3 regions of the Variovorax sp. P4_D9 genome follow, and region 2 is predicted to be linked to each of the others. Evidence: predicted binding sites of a transcription regulator. Region 2 holds the regulator's gene; each other region holds the start of a gene.
The links. The regulator FNR, encoded in region 2, switches genes on or off when oxygen is low (the NO sensors DNR and NnrR bind a similar motif). The targets are predictions, from matches to a motif close to TTGATNNNNATCAA.
Positions count from the first base shown of each region.

Region 1 (6,050 bases), on a different contig from region 2:
CCGGGTGCGGTCGACCTCGATCTGCGCGAAGCGCACGTCGTCGAGCTGTTCGACCTCGGCATCGTCGGCATGGCTGTGGACGCCGTGCTCGCCGGCGCGCGCGTCGCCAGCAGGGTGCGGTGCAGCGTCCTGCAGTTCGTCGAGAACCTGGCGCTTCAGGACGCCTAGTTGAAGGGCCAGGGCTTTACGGTCGGCCGCAGTGAGATGCTTCATGGGGTCATTCCTCGACCAGCAGGTTGTTGACGACGCTCCCGACGCCGGGCGCCGACCAGGCGGCACCTTGCGCGGCCTTGCGCTCGGCCCAGGAGCGGACATGTCCGCGCAGCGTGACCTGGGCGCCTTCGACCCGGACCTCGATATGCTGCGCATCCCGGTCGGCCTGCCGCTGCAGGGCCTCCCGGATCTTGCGCTCGACGTCGGCCGGGCTGAAGCGGGCCTTCACCTCGACCAGGTCGGTCACGCCCTTGACGCCCAGCAGGTTGCGCACGGCGACTTCGGCGGCCCGGCGCTGGTATTCCCATTCGACCCGGCCGTTGAGCGTGATCCAGCCGTTCTCGACCATCGGATGGATGGCGTCGTCGGGCACCAGCACATTCCACTCGAGCGCGTTCTCGGCCGCCCTGGCGATGTCGGCGTCGTCYCGTTCGCTGCCGGRGGGCAGCTTGACCACCATCTCGACGGCCAGGGCCTTCACGCCCTTGACGCGCTGCGCAGCGCGTTCGATGGCGTGCTTCTCGGCGTGGCTCGAGGGGTGTCCGGTCAGCGTCACCACGCTATCCTGGACGATGACGCCGACGTCGGTGGCGGTGATCGCGGGGTCGAAATTCAGCTCGGCGACGATGTCGCTTCGCAGCATGGCATCGGACTTCATGGCATTCCTTTCGGTGATGGATCGGAGCGGGCCCGCCGCTTGCGGCAGGATCTCCTGGCTCGCAATGGAGTCTGGCCCAGCGTCCGGACGCGGCCTTGATCGGCGTCAAGGGAGGCGCATGGCCGTCGCGTGAACATTGGCCCGTCTCCATCGAAGTCGAAAGACCCACCATGAACCTCGGAACCCTCCTGGTGCACCTGGACCACTCGGCCGCGTGCGCGGCGCGTGTCGGACTCGCCGCTTCGCTGGCGAGGGTGCATGGCAGCCATCTGGTCGGGCTCATCCCCACCGGCTTGTACGACGGCCGCATTCCTGCCGATGCAATGTCGAAGGGCGACGCCAGCTTCGCCGCCGCGTCCGCCGACTACCTTCGCATTCGTGCGGAGGCCGTCGCCCACGTGTTCAAGGACCAGTTGCGCGGACCCGGGCCGCTCTCCAGCGAGGTTCGCGTGGTGGACGAACCCTCGGTCGACGCCATCATCCGGCATGGCCGTGCCAGCGACCTGGTGATCGTGGGACAGGACGACGAAGACACCGACGACATGACCGCCCGCAAGCTGGCCGAGCAGGTCATGCTGCACGTCGCCCGGCCCGTCCTCGTGGTGCCTCGCGCCGGGTCGGTGCGGCAGCCTGGCGACAAGGTGCTGGTCGCGTGGGACGGCTCGCGGGAGGCGGCGATGGCCTTGCGCGACGCGCTGCCGCTGCTGGCCCCGGCGTCATCCGTGTCGCTGGTTTCGCTGCAGCGGGCCGGCGAGACCGTGGACGAAGGCCCGCTGCTGATTCCGCAGACCCTCGAATGGCTGCAGCGCCACGGCATCCATGCGAAGGCAGAACGGCAGCTCGTCGCCACGGACTTCGCGGAGGCCTTGCTGGCCTGTGCCGCGCGCATGGACAGCGACTTGCTGGTGATGGGCGGCTACGGGCACACCCGCATGCTGGAATTCGTTCTGGGTGGCGTCACGCGCGAGATCCTCGCGGGTATGAACCTTCCTGTCCTCATGGCGCATTAACGACGGGCACATAGGCCAGTCGCCGATCGCGCAACACCAGCAGCGCCACCATCCGTCCCTGCGGGATCCCGGCGAGCTTGCGCCTGAAGTCCTCGACGCGGTCGAGCCGGCCGTCGTTCATGGCGACGATGATGTCGCCCGTGCGCACGCCCTCGCTGCGCGCCGGCCCGGCGGCGTCGCGGACCACCAGGCCGCCGTCGGTGCCGAACTGGAGCTTCTGCATCGGCGAGAGCTCGCCGAGCTTCAAGCCGAGGCCATCGCCCCATTCGGAGCTCGGGTTGGCGCGCGGGACGGTCCGCGGCGCGGACTCTTCCGACAGCGCCACCCAGACCGTCCGCCGGGTTCCATGCCGCCACAGCTCCACCGGGTTTCGGCGGCCGGCCGGGCCGTTAGCGACCTGCCGTAGCAGTTCCGTGAAGTGCGTGATCGGGACGCCGTTGAAGGCGGTGACGATGTCGCCCCGAAGCAGCCCCGCTGCCTGCGCCGGGCCCTCGGGATCCACCCGCACCACGAGGGCGCCGGTGGGCTCCTTGAAGGTGAAAGACTGGGCCAGCGCGGGCGTCATCTCCTGGAATTCGGCGCCGAGGTGGGCGCGGCGCACCCGGCCCGATTCCTTTAGCTGGGTCGCCACCTTCATGGCCAGGTTGATCGGCACGGCAAAGGACAGGCCCATGTAGCCGCCGTTGCCGCTGTAGATCATCGAGTTGATCGCAACCACCTCGCCGCGGCTGTTGAACAGGGGACTGCCCGAACTGCCCGGATTGATCGCTACGTCGGTCTGGATGAAGGGGACTTCCCCGGCGCCTCCGATGTAGCGGTCGACCGCGCTCACCACGCCCGCCGTGACGCTGCCATGGAATCCGAACGGAGCCCCGATCGCCGCGACCCAGTCGCCCGCTGCCAGTTGGGAGGAGTCGCCGATGGGCGCGGTGGCGAGACCGGTGGCATCGATCTTCAGCAAGCCGACGTCGGTGCGCCGGTCGATGCCGACCACCCGCCCGGGGAAGCGGCGGCCATCGCCCAGCCGGACCTGCGCCTCGTCGATGTCGGCGAGCACGTGCGCGCTGGTGAGGATCAGGCCATTGCTGCTGAGGATCACGCCGGACGCCAGGTCGCGGATCTGGCTGATCCGGACGTCGGCCGGCAACGGCCAGGCCAGCCGGTCCGCAAAGTCGCTCTCGGGCGCGAACTCCAGCTCCAGGCCCGCGGCCCGTTCGTCGCGGCCGATCCGCAGGGTGCTGATGTCGACCACGCCCGCGCTGCGGCTGGCGACCAGCGACGAGAAGGCCGGCGCGGCCGACGCAGCCGGCACGGCCGGCGCGGCGAATTCGGCGGCAGGGCCCGGTGAGGCCGGTTGTTCGGGCGCGGACGCGCAGGCACCGACCAGCCCGGCCAGCGCGAGAGTGGCCAGCCGTCGAACAGTGACGAAGGCGGCGCGCAGCTGCCGCCCCTGCGGCCGCGGCATCCTCACGTCAGACCGCCTGCAGCGACAGCGTGACCGGGCGGACCACGGCCTTCGAGTCCTCCGCGCTGGCGACCGCCGAACCGAAGGCCTGCAGCCGCACCGCGCCGCTGCCGTCGTCGACTTCGCGCATGGTGAGCGCGGTCGCCAGGATCGGAGGGCGTCCGATCAGGCGGGTGACCTCGGCAGCCGCTTCGGGCGCCCCGCTGCCGCCCATGACGGACACCATCGCGACATCGGGCAGGTGGTCGCGCCGCCGTGCCACGAAGCTGCGCATCGGCCCCGCCAGCCGCAGCGCCCAGATGGGCGATATCAGGACCACCGCGTCGAAATCCCTCGGCATCGGGCCGTCGTATCGGATGGCCGGCTGCAGCCGGAAAAGGGACTCGAATGCGCAGCGCAGCGTGCCGGTCACGCCGCTGCGCGGCCGGACCTCCGCGATCTCGGCCAACGGCCAGCCCTGCTGGCTGCACAGCAGTTGCGCCGTGCGCTTGCAGGTGCCGGTGTAGGAGTAGAAGACCACCAGAACCTTGCTCATTGCCATCTCCGCATCGTGGGCGAATGTTCACTTTAGAAGCATCTTGTCAACGCTGTCTTGCGCTGAATCAATTGGGGTCCGCCGAAGCAGATGCTTGATCAACGTCAAGCAAGGCCCGGCTTCGTTGCCTACGATGGACCACAATTCGCTCAGGGACCGCTGTGCCGCCCGAACAAGGCGAAGGAGCCATCGATGGTGCGTTCACTTCCGCTGCGCGGCATGCTCGAGGGCATCAGCACACGCTCCGGCGCTTCCTTCGCGGTGCAGCTGCCGGACGGCACGCGGGTGGCCGTTGGCGCGGACGCGCCCGCGTTCACGCTGTGCATCCATACCGATACCGCCCTGTTCGGCATCGCGACGCGCGGCCATATCGGCCTGATGGAGGCATATTTTGCGCAGGAGGTCGATGTCGATGGCGACTTCGCCGCGGCGCTGGCCACCGGCATGGCCTCCGGCTTCGACCAGCAGCCCGGCGCGCTCAACAACATTGAGAACGGCTTGCACGACCTGAGGCACTCGAACCGCGATCCGGCCACGGCCAAGGCGAATGCCTGCTTCCACTGCGGACTCGGCGTCGACTTCTATCGCCAATGGCTCGACCCGCCGCACCTGCGGCTACTGGGACGCCGACACGCACAGCCTGGAGCAGGCGCAACGCAACAAGATCGACCACGTCTGCCGCAAGATCAGACGAGGTCCAGGCGCCGCTTGGCGATCGGCCGGCGGTCGCGGAACAGGTTCGAGGTGTTCTTGGCCAAGCCGAGCGGCGCGCCCTGCCGCGCCGTCGCGCTCGCCTCGAAGGCGGCGAGCAGCCGGCGCCGTCGGGCGGCATGCGCGTGGGCGTCATTCGGCATACAGGTAGGCGCGGGTCATCGGATAGCTGTCGCGCGTGATATTGCCCCTTGCTGAAGACGATCTGAAACAGGTGCGTGTAGCCGGCCGGCGAGCGGAACATCTCGGCGCAACCGATCAGGTAGGTGCGCCAGATGCGCCGGAAGCGCCTCGTCGACACGGGTCGGGTCGAGCGCCCGGATGGATTTCCCAGCGCGACTCGAAGCGGGCCGCCCAGGCCTCCAGCGTCGGCGCATAGTGGCGCCGCAGGTTCTCGACATCGACCACCTCGAGGCCGCTGCGCTCCATGCAGACGATGACGTCGGCCAGGCTCGGGATCCATCCGCCCGGGAACACAGCCCGGAAGGCCCGCTACGACCCGGGCGGCCGCGCACCGCACCTCTACGACAAGTGCGTGCGCCGGGTCTAGGGAAGGTCTAGGGATCTCGTTCACCCTAAGGCTTGGACGACCTGGCAGCCTCGAGCGCTCGCGAGGCGGCGTCCTTGGCGGCCCGCGCGGCGCTGCGCGTCGCATCCTCGGCCCGTTGCAGCGCCTCGCGGGTGGCCCGCGCCGCCTGCTCCGCTTCTTCCTGGCTCGCCGCCGCCGCCCGCCGAACTGCCTCCTCGGCCTTCTCGAGCGCGTCCTTGGTCGCTGCGAGCGCCTTCCTGCTTTCTTCCTGGGTCGCGCGTGCCGCATCCTTGCCGACGTCGAGCGCCATGTCGGCCGAGGCTGAGGCCTTGGCCTCGAAGCGGCGCGCCGCTTCGGCTGCCTTCCGGGCCGCTTGCCGGATCGCTTCGGCCAGGGCCTGGGAAATCTTGCCGGCGCTCGCGCTGCTGCGATCGAGGGCCGCCTTGGCTGCGTCGGCCGCTTTCTGCCCGGCGATCTGGGCTTCGCGCGCCGCCTTGCTGGCGGCGTCCTTCGCCTTCTGGCTCGGCGTCGACGCCGGGCTCAACTGGCCGGGCGCGGTGTAGTCGGCGGCGAATGCCGCCGCGTTCAGGGCCATCGCCAGCAGGGCGAGCACAATCCTGGCTTTCATGGAACCTCTCCCGAGTGAACGAGCCCTTGAAGCATCATCCGCGCCGGCAGGGACGGGTTTGCGCCAGCGCAAGGAATTCGTCTCCATGGCCGGTAAAAAGGGGACCCCTCCCATCGATGCCCGACCCCAGCCCCGCACGCTCGCCGCCGACATGAAGCCTGAAACTCCCGATGCGCTCACGGCAGGCCGTTCCCTCGTGACGGCGCTGCGCGAACAGCTGCAGGCCGAGACCGACCACCCAGTCTCGCTGATCGAGACCCACATCTCCTGGGTGCTGCTGACCGATCGCCTGGCCTACAAG
Region 1 is NZ_JBFUIU010000123.1:3,218-9,267, reverse strand. It holds gene AC1DY5_RS15725 (TraR/DksA family transcriptional regulator) at 1-213, opposite strand, end outside; gene AC1DY5_RS15720 (BON domain-containing protein) at 218-871, opposite strand; gene AC1DY5_RS15715 (universal stress protein) at 1,042-1,881, shown strand; gene AC1DY5_RS15710 (trypsin-like peptidase domain-containing protein) at 1,868-3,346, opposite strand; gene AC1DY5_RS15705 (flavodoxin family protein) at 3,354-3,881, opposite strand; gene AC1DY5_RS15700 (hypothetical protein) at 4,074-4,790, shown strand; gene AC1DY5_RS15695 (class I SAM-dependent methyltransferase) at 4,851-5,069, opposite strand; gene AC1DY5_RS15690 (hypothetical protein) at 5,168-5,749, opposite strand; gene AC1DY5_RS15685 (bifunctional aminoglycoside phosphotransferase/ATP-binding protein) at 5,901-6,050, shown strand, end outside.
Region 1: the regulator FNR is predicted to act here: its motif matches at 967-980, upstream of AC1DY5_RS15715 (universal stress protein).

Region 2 (6,050 bases):
CACCGCCTTCTGGACGTCGGGGTCGAAGTCCTGGACCCCGAAGCTGAGCCGGTTGAAGCCCAGCGCGGCCAGCGTCACGAGGCGCTCGCGGTCGACGGTGCGCGGGTCGATCTCGATCGAATGTTCGCCGTCGGGCGTCAGCGTGAAGGCGTCGCGCAGCATGGCCATGAGCTGCCGCAGGGAGGCATCGTCGAGGAAGGTGGGCGTGCCGCCGCCGAGGTGGAGTTGGCGCACGACCGCACCGCGGCCGAGCTTCTCGACCTGCAGCGAGATCTCGCGGGCCAGGTAGTCCAGGTACTCGCCGCCCTTGCTCTTGTGCTTGGTCACGATCTTGTTGCAAGCGCAGTAGTAGCAGAGCGACTCGCAGAACGGGATGTGCACGTAGAGCGACAGCGCCCGGGCGCTGGCACCAGCCCCACCGCGCTGCTCGAGCGACTGCGCATAGTCCTCGGCCGTGAAGGCGTCGACAAAGCGGTCCGCGGTCGGATAGGAGGTGTAGCGCGGCCCCGGGACGTCGAATTGATTCAGCACGGCCGGCGTGGGCGCCGGGAGGGACGGCGTAAGAACGGGAGCGGAGGCAAGGAGCATCGCGGGCGACGGCAAGGGCTTTGGTGTGTCACTATGCCGCTGTCGCGACCCGCAATCATTGACCTGGGTCAAGCATCCGGCCCACTGCCCATCGGACAATCCCCCCATGACCTCGACTGCATCAATGAAACCAGAAAATATCAAGGTCGCCTGTTCCAACTGCAATCTGCGCGAACTCTGCATGCCGGTGGGCCTGGCGCCCGGCGAACTGCAGCGCATCGACGATATCGTCGCCACGCGGCGCAAGGTCAAGCGGCGCGAGACCCTGTTCCGCAACGGCGAGCCCTTCACCTCGCTCTATGCGATCCGCACCGGCGTCTTCAAGACCCGGGTCACCAGCGAGGACGGGCGCGACCAGGTCACGGGTTTCCAGATGGCGGGCGAGATCATCGGGCTCGACGGCATCGTCAACGACCAGCACACCTGCGACGCCGTGGCGCTGGAGGATTCCGAGGTCTGCGTGATGCCCTTCGACCGCATCGAGGAGCTGTCGCGCGAAGTCACGGCGCTGCAGCGCCACGTGCACCAGATCATGAGCCGCGAGATCGTCCGCGAGCACGGCGTGATGCTGCTGCTCGGCAGCATGCGGGCCGAGGAGCGGCTGGCGGCCTTCCTGCTGAACCTGGTGCAGCGGCTGCATGCGCGCGGCTTCTCGCGCTCCGAGCTGGTGCTGCGCATGACCCGCGAAGAGATCGGCAGCTATCTCGGGCTCAAGCTCGAGACCGTCAGCCGGACACTGTCGAGATTCGCGGCCGACGGCATCGTCGAGGTCGAGCAGCGCAATGTGCGCATCCTCGACCCCGAGGCGCTCCGGCACATCGTCAATCCGCCGGGTAGTTGATTTCGCGCGCCGAGCGGGTCAACATCAGCGTCAGCGCGCCCGACCCCATGGCCAGCAGCCAGAAGGTGAAGAACCCGACCGTGTAGACGGCCTGCCGCGAGGCCCCGAGCGCCTCGCCGCGCCAGTGCAGGTCGCCCGGGTCGACCAGCGCGAACACCAGCACCTCGAGTGCGCAAGCCAGCAGGAAGGCCGGCCAGAGAATCCACATCCAGCGCTGCGCCTGCATGGCCTCAGCGCCTCGGGGCCGGGATGTCGGCGCTCGGCGTCAACGCGTGGTTTCGACCGGCCACCGCCGGCATCAGCTTCTTGTCGGGCAGCGTGCGGTTGATTTCCACGCCCTTGCGGTAGTAGTTCTCGTCGACCACCGGATCGGGCGTGCGCAGGGCCAGCCACAGCGTGGTGAAGCTCGCGATCACCACCACGCCCGGCCCGCCGATCACCATCCACACCAGCGGAAAGCGGTACCAGGGCGGACAGGGGCGGATCGCGTCGTTCTCGTCGGTCATCATCGTCTCCTTGGACACCAGGGGGTTCATCGCGGGACCAGGAACACGGCCTTCTCGGACACGCTGCCCAGGCCGCCTTCCGCTCGGACATCGAAGTGCACCTTGTGCGAGCCGGCCGGTGCCGCGCCGTAGGGCAGCTGCAGCCGGACCGCCACCCAGCGCGACTGCGCCGGCGCGACCTCGACCACGGATTCCGAGGACACGTGCAGCCCTTCGAGGCCGCTTGCCTCGATCCGGTAGCGCTGCACCTGCTCGGTGGCATTCATGATCTGCAGGCGATAGACATTCTCGAGTTGGCCGCCCTCGACGATGCGCGCCAGCGACGCGCGATCGCGCACGACGTCGACCTTGAGCGGCGTGCGCGTCACCAGGCTGGCGAGCAGGCCGATGCACAGCACGCCCAATATCGTGGTGTAGATCAGCACCCGCGGCCGCAGCACGCGGCGCAGCACCTGCTGCGGCGTCCAGCGTCCGGCCATGCTGTTCTGGGTGGCATAGCGGATCAGGCCGCGCGGGGTCTCCATCTTGTCCATGACGATGTTGCAGGCGTCCACGCAGAGGCCGCAGCCGATGCATTCGAACTGCAGGCCCTGGCGGATATCGATCCCCGTCGGGCAGACCTGCACGCACAGCTTGCAGTCGATGCAGTGGCCGAGCGCCGGCGCCGCGGCTGCCCGCGCCTTGGCCGGCACGCCGCGCGGCTCTCCGCGCGCGGCGTCATAGCTGACGATCAGCGTGTCTCGGTCGAACATCGCGCTCTGGAAGCGCGCATAGGGGCACATGTACTTGCACACCTGCTCGCGCATGAAGCCGGCGTTGCCGTAGGTCGCAAAGCCGTAGAACAAGACCCAGAAGATTTCCCAGGAGCCCATGCGGGTCTGCAGGAACTCCATGGCCAGTTCGCGGATCGGCGTGAAGTAGCCGACGAAGGTGAAGCCGGTCCAGAGCCCGATCGAGATCCAGACCACATGCTTGAACCACTTCTTGACCAGCTTCTCGGTCGAGAAGTCGCCGCTGTCGAGTCGCATCCGCGCTATGCGGCTGCCTTCGATCTTCTCCTCGACCCACATGAAGATCTCGGTGTAGACGGTCTGCGGGCAGGCATAGCCGCACCACAGGCGGCCCGCCACCGCGGTGAACAGGAACAGCGAAAGGGCCGAGATCACCAGCAGCCCGGTCAGGTAGATCAGGTCCTGCGGATAGAGCACCAGTCCGAACAGGAAGAAGCGCCGCGCGCCGAGGTCGAACAGCACGGCCTGGCGCTGGCCCCACTCCAGCCACGGCAGTCCGTAGAACACCAGCTGCGTCGCGAACACCAACGCCCAGCGCCAGCGAGCGAAATAGCCGCTGACGCTGCGCGGATAGATCTTCTTGTGGGCCGCGTAGAGGCCGACGCCCTCCTCGACCGGCGCGATCGGAATCACGGTGCGCGGCGGCGGCGTCGGTCCGGGCAGGGAATCGCTCATGGGGACCTCAGGCCATCGCCTTCATTGCCCTGCGGCGGCCGACTTGTTGGACAGGCCCCAGACGTAGGCGGTCAGCACATGGATCTGTGCCTCGGTCAGGCGACCCTGCTGCGCCGGCATCTGGTTGGTCTTGCCGCCATTGATCATCGCGATGATCGCCTCCTGCCCGTAGCCGTGCAGCCAGATCTTGTCGGCCAGGTTCGGAGCACCCACCGCAGGGTTGCCGACGCCGCCGATGCCGTGGCAGGCCGCGCAGACCGTGAACTTGCTCTTGCCGAGTCCGGCGCGCACCGAGTCGTGCGGGCTGCCCGACAGGCTCAGCACGTAGTTGGCGAGGTTCTTGACGTCCTCGGCCGAACCGACCGCCTCGGCCATCGGCGGCATCACGCCGACGCGGCCGAGCGCGATGGTCTCGTGGATCTTCTCGGGCGTGCCGCCGTGCAGCCATTCGCCATCAGTCAGGTTCGGGAAGCCCTTGCTGCCGCGCGCATCCGAGCCGTGGCACTGCGCGCAGTTGTTGAGGAACAGGCGCTCGCCGATCGCCATCGCGCCGGCATCGCCGGCCAGGCGTTCGACCGGCTGGGCCGAGTAGGCGGCGTAGACCGGCGCCAGTTCGGCGTTGGCCCTCTCGACATCCTTGGCGTATTCGCCCTGGGTGCTCCAGGCGAGCGTGCCGCGGTAGCTGCCGAGGCCCGGGAACACCACCAGGTAGCCGATGCCGAACACGATGGTCAGCACGAACAGGCCCATCCACCAGCGCGGCAACGGGTTGTTCATCTCGCGCAAGTCTTCGTCCCAGACGTGGCCGGTGGTGTTGTCGGTGCTGGCCGGGCCGCGGAAGCGTGCGGTCAGCCACAGCAGCAGTGCGCAGGCCAGGATGCCGCCAAGCGAGATGGCGGTCACGAAGTGCGACCAGAAGTCGCTGGTGAAGTCACTCATGAGGGGTCCTCTTCGAAGGGGAGTCGTGCGGCCTCTTCGAAGGCCTTCGCGTTGCGGCGCGAATAGGCCCAAACCAGGATGCCCATGAAAGTGGCGAACGACGCCAGCGTGGCGGCGATCCGCAGGGTGGTGATGGTGTCCATCGTTGCGCTCCTACTTACTTGAGTGCGAGACCGAGCGACTGCAGGTACGCGACGATGGCGTCCATCTCGCTCTTGCCCTTGACCTCAGCCGGAGCGGCCGCGATCTGGGCGTCGGTGTAGGGAACGCCGACCCGGCGCAGCGCCGTCATGTGGGCGACCGACTCGGCGCCGTCGAGCGGCGTCTTCTCGAGCCAGGTGTAGGCAGGCATGTTCGACTCGGGCACCACGTCGCGCGGGTTGTTCAGGTGGATGCGCTGCCATTCGTCGCTGTACTTGCCGCCGACCCGGTGCAGGTCGGGCCCGGTGCGCTTGCTGCCCCACTGGAAGGGGTGGTCGTAGACGAATTCGCCGGCCACCGAGTAGTGGCCGTAGCGCAGCGTCTCGGCGCGGAACGGCCGGATCATCTGCGAGTGGCAGTTGTAGCAGCCCTCGCGCACGTAGATGTCGCGGCCCGCGAGTTGCAGCGGCGTCAGCGGCTGGACGCCGGTGACCGCTTCGGTGGTCGACTTCTGGAAGAACAGCGGCACGATCTCGACCAGGCCGCCGACCGCGATCACCAGCAGGATCAGCACGATCATCAGGAAGTTGTTGGTCTCGATCTTCTGGTGCGAGAAACCGGCCGGGGGGGTATTCGAACTCATGGTGTGTCCTCAGGCGTGGGCAATGGCGGGCTGCGGAATCGGCGACGGCTTGGAGAAGCCCGAGATCACCGTCATCCAGACATTCCATGCCATCACCAGCATGCCGCTCAGATACAGGACGCCGCCGAGCACGCGCACCACGTAATAGGGATAGGTCGCCTTGACTCCTTCGACGAAGGTGTAGGTCAGCGTGCCGTCGGCATTGATCGCGCGCCACATCAGGCCCTGCATCACGCCGGCGATCCACATTGCGGCGATGTACAACACGATGCCGATGGTCGCCATCCAGAAGTGCAACTCGATCGCCTTGACGCTGAACATCTCGGTGCGGCCGTACATGCGCGGGATCAGGTAGTAGAGCGCGCCCATCGAGATCAGGCCGACCCAGCCGAGCGCGCCGGAGTGCACGTGGCCGACGGTCCAGTCGGTGTAGTGCGAGAGCGCGTTGACGGTCTTGATCGACATCATCGGACCCTCGAAGGTCGACATGCCGTAGAAGGACAGCGAGACGATCAGGAAGCGCAGGATCGGGTCGGTGCGCAGCTTGTGCCAGGCGCCCGAGAGCGTCATCACGCCGTTGATCATGCCGCCCCAGCTGGGCGCCAGCAGGATCAGCGAGAACACCATGCCGATCGACTGCGTCCAGTCGGGCAGCGCCGTGTAGTGCAGATGGTGTGGGCCGGCCCACATGTAGGTGAAGATCAGCGCCCAGAAGTGCACGATCGAGAGCCGGTACGAGTACACCGGACGGCCCGCCTGCTTGGGCACGTAGTAGTACATCATCCCGAGGAAGCCGGCGGTGAGGAAGAAGCCGACCGCGTTGTGGCCGTACCACCACTGCACCATCGCGTCCTGCACGCCGGCGTAGGCCGAGTAGCTCTTCATCGCGCCGGCGGGGATCGCGGCGCTGTTGACGATGTGCAGCA
Region 2 is NZ_JBFUIU010000016.1:13,267-19,316, reverse strand. It holds gene hemN (oxygen-independent coproporphyrinogen III oxidase) at 1-588, opposite strand, end outside; gene fnr (fumarate/nitrate reduction transcriptional regulator Fnr) at 713-1,429, shown strand; gene AC1DY5_RS03445 (hypothetical protein) at 1,410-1,655, opposite strand; gene AC1DY5_RS03440 (FixH family protein) at 1,660-1,965, opposite strand; gene ccoG (cytochrome c oxidase accessory protein CcoG) at 1,962-3,401, opposite strand; gene ccoP (cytochrome-c oxidase, cbb3-type subunit III) at 3,423-4,340, opposite strand; gene AC1DY5_RS03425 (cbb3-type cytochrome oxidase subunit 3) at 4,337-4,483, opposite strand; gene ccoO (cytochrome-c oxidase, cbb3-type subunit II) at 4,498-5,124, opposite strand; gene ccoN (cytochrome-c oxidase, cbb3-type subunit I) at 5,134-6,050, opposite strand, start outside.

Region 3 (6,050 bases), on a different contig from region 2:
GCCTCGGTGCGCTGGCCAAGACGCTGTCGATGGACCTTCGCGCGAAGGATCCGACCTGGATGCGGCTCAAGCTGGACGTGCTGGCCACGGTGCAGGAAGAACGCTCGTTCGAGATGCCCTTCCCGCCGCACGGGGAAATGCGCCAGTTTCCCGGCGTCGTCGCGGCTACGGCGGCGGTGATCCGCTGGCGCTGCGAGCAGCTGGGGCTGTGGCAGGACGAGGCGGACTCGCCGAGCCCCGTGATCGATGCGCTGTTCAGCCGCGGCGAGCCGCAGACCGGCCCGAACGGAACATTGGCCTGGGCGGTCGACATCCACAATCCGGCGAGCGACGAGACCTTCACGCCGACGCTCAAGGAGGTCTGGCTGCCGGACGGCCAAGGCGGGCGCGTCACCCGGCCCTGCGCCATGGGACTCTCCGGCAACTACCCGAAGGCGCTGGATGGACTGGCCCGTGTGCTGTCGCTCGACATGCGCGTGCTCGATCCGGCGTGGATCGGCATGAAGCTGCGCAAGCTCCTCAACTACGCCGAGCCGCTGGGCCATTTCATGGCCCCCGTGCCGGGCCTGCCGAGCGGCCGTCAGCGCCAGCAGGTCTGGCCGTCGACGGTCGCCTACATGGCACGGCTCATCATCCACCGCTACGCGATGCTGGGCGTGCTGGACGCCAAGGGCTACCCGGTGCAGGCAATGGGCATCCTGCAGGCGCCCGCGCAGGCCTCCGACCAGCCCGCGCCGATGCCGGGCGCCCGCTGCCCGGAGTGCGGCAACGCCACGATGATCCTCAAGGACGGCTGCGACTTCTGCACGGCCTGCGGCCACCTGGGCGGCTGCGGCCACTGAGGACCTTATCCAGCCGCGCGATAGATTTTCTATCCTGCCCGCGAGACTCGGGCCCAGCAACATGCTAGATTGAGCGTCGGCGCACACAGCGACCGAAGGGGGCCCGGCATGCTGGCATCAGAATGCACATGGATCGTCCTGCGAGCAGAGCACGCCCGCATCCGCGAGTTGCTCGATCAGATCCGCGCGGCATTGAACGCCGATGACTGGAAACGTCATCAAAGACCCGCCGCGCTCCTCGAACTCATCGACCGCCTCCAGACCTTCGACGAGACGACGCACCGGCCGAAAGGCACGGTTCTGCTCGACATCCTGCGCGGCAGGTCCCGGGAGGCCGACGAACTGCTGGACGGACTCGAACTCGAAAGCAAGCACTGCGACGCCTTGCTCGCCCAGACCAAGGCCGCGCTGGGCCTGGTCGAATCGGGGGATGCGGAGGCCATCGATGCGGTTGAAGCCCTGCTGTCCGAGCATTCCCGATTGATGTATGCCCACCTGGATCGGGAGGACACGCTGTTGCACCTTCAGATGGATCTCCTGCTCACGCGCGAGGAGTGGGCGACCGTGGTGTCGGCGATGTCGGCCGCGATGAGCACGGCCAAGGGCGCCGACAGCGGGCCGCGGACAACGAATCCCTTCGATCACGATACGCTGTAAACCCGAAGCCCGGTCGCCGAAGTCGGGCGCCGGTCTTTGATCTGCCTCAACCGAAGCGCGCGACTGCCAGGCTATCCTGAGCCGCATTGCTTGCGAATGGAGGCGACATGGGAATTGCACGAGCGACACGCTCGCACATCCGGTTCGGAATGATCGCGTCGCGGGCATGACCTCGAGCCGTCAGTGGTCCCTTGGCGCCAAGCTGGGCCTGGCCGCGGCGCCCTTTCTCTTCGTGGCGATGTGCTCGATCGGCGCCCTGCTATGGATGTCGTGGCAGATCGAGGGGGGCGCAGCATCCGTCAACGAGGCGGGACGCATGCGCATGCAGGCCTACCGCATGGCGCTGTCGGCCGGGACCAGCGACACGCAGGCGCTGCCGGGACAGCTCGCCGAATTCGATCGGGCCATTCAGTTGCTGCGGCTCGGTGATCCCGAGCGGCCCTTGTTCGTGCCATGGGACGACCAGGTGCGCCTGCGCTTCGCGGAGGTCGAGCACGAGTGGGCCGGGTTCCGCCCTCATCTGGCCGACCCGCCCGGACCCGAGGCCGCGCGAGCGCTGGGCCGGAACGCCGCGGATTTCACCTCCCACATCGACATGTTCGTGGCGGCCATCGAGTCCCATCTGTCGCGCTGGACGTCGATCATGCACCTGCTTCAGGTCGCAATGCTGGGCATGGCGATGATCGGCGCCGCCACCCTGGTCCATGCGGGATACCGCTTCATCCTCGAGCCGGTGGGACTGCTCAAGCAAGCGATCCAACGGATCCAGGCCGGCGACTTCGGCGCTCGCGTGGAGTGCGCCACAACGGACGAGTTCGGCACGCTGGGCGCGGGCTTCAACAACATGGCCGGGCAGCTGCAATCGATGTACCGAAACCTCGAGAGCCGCGTGCAGGAGAAGACCGCACAGTTGGAGGAGGAGCGCGAACGGCTGGAGAGCCTCTACGAGATCACCACGCTGGTCAACAAGGCCACCACGCTCGACGAGGTGGCGCAGGGTTTCACGCGTGAGTTCGCGCGCATCGCCCGGGCCGACGGCGTGGCCTTGCGCTGGTCCGACGAAACAAACAGCCGCTACCTCATGCTCGCCTCGCAAGGACTGCCGACGGCCATGGTCGAGGCCGAGCGTTGCGTGAAGGCGGACGAGTGCCATTGCGGCTCGCCGGCCGCGCCCCCGGGTGCCCGCGTGATTCCGATCCGGGCCATGGCGCCGGCGCGCATGCGCCATTGCGCACAGGCGGGCTTCGAGACGGTGGTGGCCGTCCCGATCCGGCTGCACGACCGGCAGATGGGAGAGGTCGACCTCTTCTTCCATGCGCGGGTGGCCGTCTCCGAGGCCGAGCGCTCGCTCTTCGAATCCCTGACGGTCCATCTTGCGGGCGCCATGGAGAACCTCAGGCTCAATGCCCTCGGCCTCGAGGCGGCGATCTCGGAGGAGCGCGGCTTCCTGGCGCGCGAGCTGCACGACTCCATCGCACAGGCGCTTGCCTTCCTGAAGATCCAGGTGCAGCTGATGCGGGATTCGATGGCCAGCGGCGATGAACGGCAGGCGCGGCACGTGCTGGACGAGATCGATGTCGGCGTGCGCGAATGCTATGGGGATGTCCGTGAGCTGCTCGTCCACTTCCGCACCCGGGCCAATGCCGAAGACATCGAGCCCGCGCTGATGACGACGCTGCGCAAGTTCGAGCACCAGACCGGCCTGAAGGCCAAGCTCCAGATGCTGGGCCAGGGCATGCCGCTGGAGCCGGCGACGCAGATCCAGGTGCTGCACATCGTGCAGGAGGCGCTCTCCAATATCCGCAAGCATGCACGCGCCTCCCACGTCTGGCTCGATGTCCAGCAGCAGCCGCAATGGCGGCTGGAGGTGCGGGACAATGGCCGAGGCTTCTCGACCGAAGCCGGCGCCGTCGACGAAACACACGTCGGCCTCCGCATCATGACCGAGCGTGCGGAACGCCTGGGCGCCAGCCTAGAGGTATCTTCGAGACTCGGCCACGGCAGTTCCGTGGTCCTGACCTTGCCCTGAACACCTTGACCGCCAAAATCCGAATCCTGGTCGTCGACGACCATACGCTTTTCCGTCGCGGCCTCACCGCGCTGCTGCAGCGGGATGCCGAGTTCGAGATCGTCGGCGACGCCGCCGATGCCGGCGAGGCTCAGCGGCGCGCGCAGGCCTTGCAGCCCGACGTGATCCTGCTCGACAACCATCTGCCCGGTGTCACCGGCGTCGATGCGTTGCCGGCCCTGCGCGAGGCCGCACCGACGGCGCGCGTGCTGATGCTGACCGTGAGCGAAGACGCCGACGACCTCGCCGGCGCACTGCGCGGCGGTGCCTGCGGCTACCTGCTGAAGACGGTGGAGGGCGACGTGCTGTCGGCGGCCATCCGGCGCGCCATGCGCGGCGAGAGCGTGATCGCGCAAGAGATGACCAGCAAGCTGGTGGATGCCTACCGGATCGCGGCCGCGCCGCGCCCGGCGGCACTCGCCGAGCCGGAGGCGCCGGCTTCCGCCGTCGATTCGCTGTCGCCGCGCGAGCAGGAGATCCTCGGCAAGATCGCCCGCGGCCAGGGCAACAAGGAGATCGCCCGCGCGCTCGGCATCGCCGAGACCACCGTGAAGATCCACGTGCAGCACATCCTACGCAAGCTCGACGTGAGCTCGCGCGTGCAGGCCGCGGTTATCGCAGTCGAGCGCGGCCTGGCTTGATCCAGCGCAAGCGCTGCGCATTCACCTGCGTCGGTAGTTCTTCATGACGATGCGGCGCGTGCGCCGCATCGTCACTGTGCCTCGGGCCGGCAGTACCTCCGGAGGATGCCGCCGCAGGCCTCCGAACTCTAGAGTCCTCTCATGCACAACGAGCGGACGCGACAATGAGCAAGAAGAGCCAGGCCCTGGCAGTCCTGATGGTCAGCACACTGGCATTCACCGTGTGCTTCATGGTGTGGATGATGTTCGGCGTGATCGGCATTCCGATCAAGAAGACGCTGGGCCTCAATGCCACCGAGTTCGGCCTGCTGACCGCCATGCCGGTGCTGGCCGGATCGCTGGTCCGCGTGCCGCTCGGCATCTGGACCGACAAGTACGGCGGCCGCATCGTCATGACGCTGCTGATGGCCGTCACCGTGCCGGCGATCTGGCTCATGAGCTACGCCACCGCCTACTGGCATTTCCTGGTGATTGGCCTGTTCGTGGGACTGGCCGGCGGTTCCTTCTCCGTCGGCACGCCCTATGTCGCACGCTGGTTTCCCAAGAACCAGCAGGGCTTCGCGATGGGCATCTACGGTGCCGGCAACTCGGGCGCGGCCGTCAACAAGTTCGTCGCGCCGGCGCTGGTGGTCGCCTTCGGATGGACCATGGTGCCGCAGGTCTACGCGGCCGTCATGCTCGGCGCGATGATCTTGTTCTGGCTGTTCAGCGCCAGCGATCCTTCGCACCTGGTGCCGAGCAACACCCACTTCGTCGACCAGCTGCGCGCGCTGAAGGACCCGAAGGTCATCAAGTACTGCCAGTACTACAGCATCGTTTTCGGCGGCTATGTCGCGCTGAGCCTCTGGATGGTGCAGTACTACATCGGCGAGTTCGGCCTCGACATCCGCATGGCCGCACTGCTGGCCGCCTGCTTCTCGCTGCCGGGCGGCGTCCTGCGCGCAGTGGGCGGATGGCTCAGCGACCGTTACGGCGCGCACTCGGTCACCTGGTGGGTGATGTGGGTGAGCTGGATCTGCCTGTTCCTGCTGAGCTATCCGCAGACCGACTTCACGGTGACGACCGTGGACGGGCCAAAGACCTTCCACCTCGGCCTGAACGTCCATGCCTTCACCGGCCTGATGTTCCTGCTCGGCATCGCCTTCGCCTTCGGCAAGGCGTCGGTGTTCAAGTACATCGCCGACGACTTCCCGTCGAACATCGGCACCGTCAGCGGCATCGTTGGCCTGGCCGGCGGCCTGGGCGGCTTCGTTCTTCCGATCATGTTCGGCGCGCTGATGGACATCACCGGCATCCGTTCCAGCGCCTTCATGCTGATGTACGGCGTGGTCTGGGTCTCGCTGATCTGGATGTACTGGACCGAGGTGCGCAGCACCGAGGTCATGGGCCGGAACGCACGAGAGTTCAGCCTCAAGGGCTGATCCCACCAACCTCCGCAGGCACCCCTCATGAACAGCACTCCCCTTCCCGGCGCGGCCCCGCGCCCCACCACCGGCACCGACATTCAGGACTGGCGTCCGGAGGACGAGGCCTTCTGGGAATCCACCGGCAAGCGCATCGCCTACCGCAATCTCTGGATCTCGGTCCCCTGCCTGCTGTGCGGCTTCGCGATCTGGGGCATGTGGGGAATCATCACGGTGCAGATGCTGAACCTGGGCTTCCCGTTCAGCCAGGCCGAGCTGTTCTCGCTGACTGCCATCTCGGGCCTGGCCGGCGCGACGATGCGGATCCCGGCCTCGTTCCTGATCCGCCTCGCCGGCGGGCGCAACACTATCTTCCTCACGACCGCGATGCTGCTGGCCCCCGCCATCGGCACCGGCGTCGTGCTGCAGCACAAGGACT
Region 3 is NZ_JBFUIU010000015.1:10,043-16,092, forward strand. It holds gene AC1DY5_RS03210 (adenosylcobalamin-dependent ribonucleoside-diphosphate reductase) at 1-842, shown strand, start outside; gene AC1DY5_RS03215 (hemerythrin domain-containing protein) at 951-1,499, shown strand; gene AC1DY5_RS03220 (type IV pili methyl-accepting chemotaxis transducer N-terminal domain-containing protein) at 1,666-3,528, shown strand; gene AC1DY5_RS03225 (response regulator) at 3,525-4,208, shown strand; gene AC1DY5_RS03230 (MFS transporter) at 4,373-5,629, shown strand; gene AC1DY5_RS03235 (MFS transporter) at 5,657-6,050, shown strand, end outside.
Region 3: the regulator FNR is predicted to act here: its motif matches at 1,536-1,549, upstream of AC1DY5_RS03220 (type IV pili methyl-accepting chemotaxis transducer N-terminal domain-containing protein).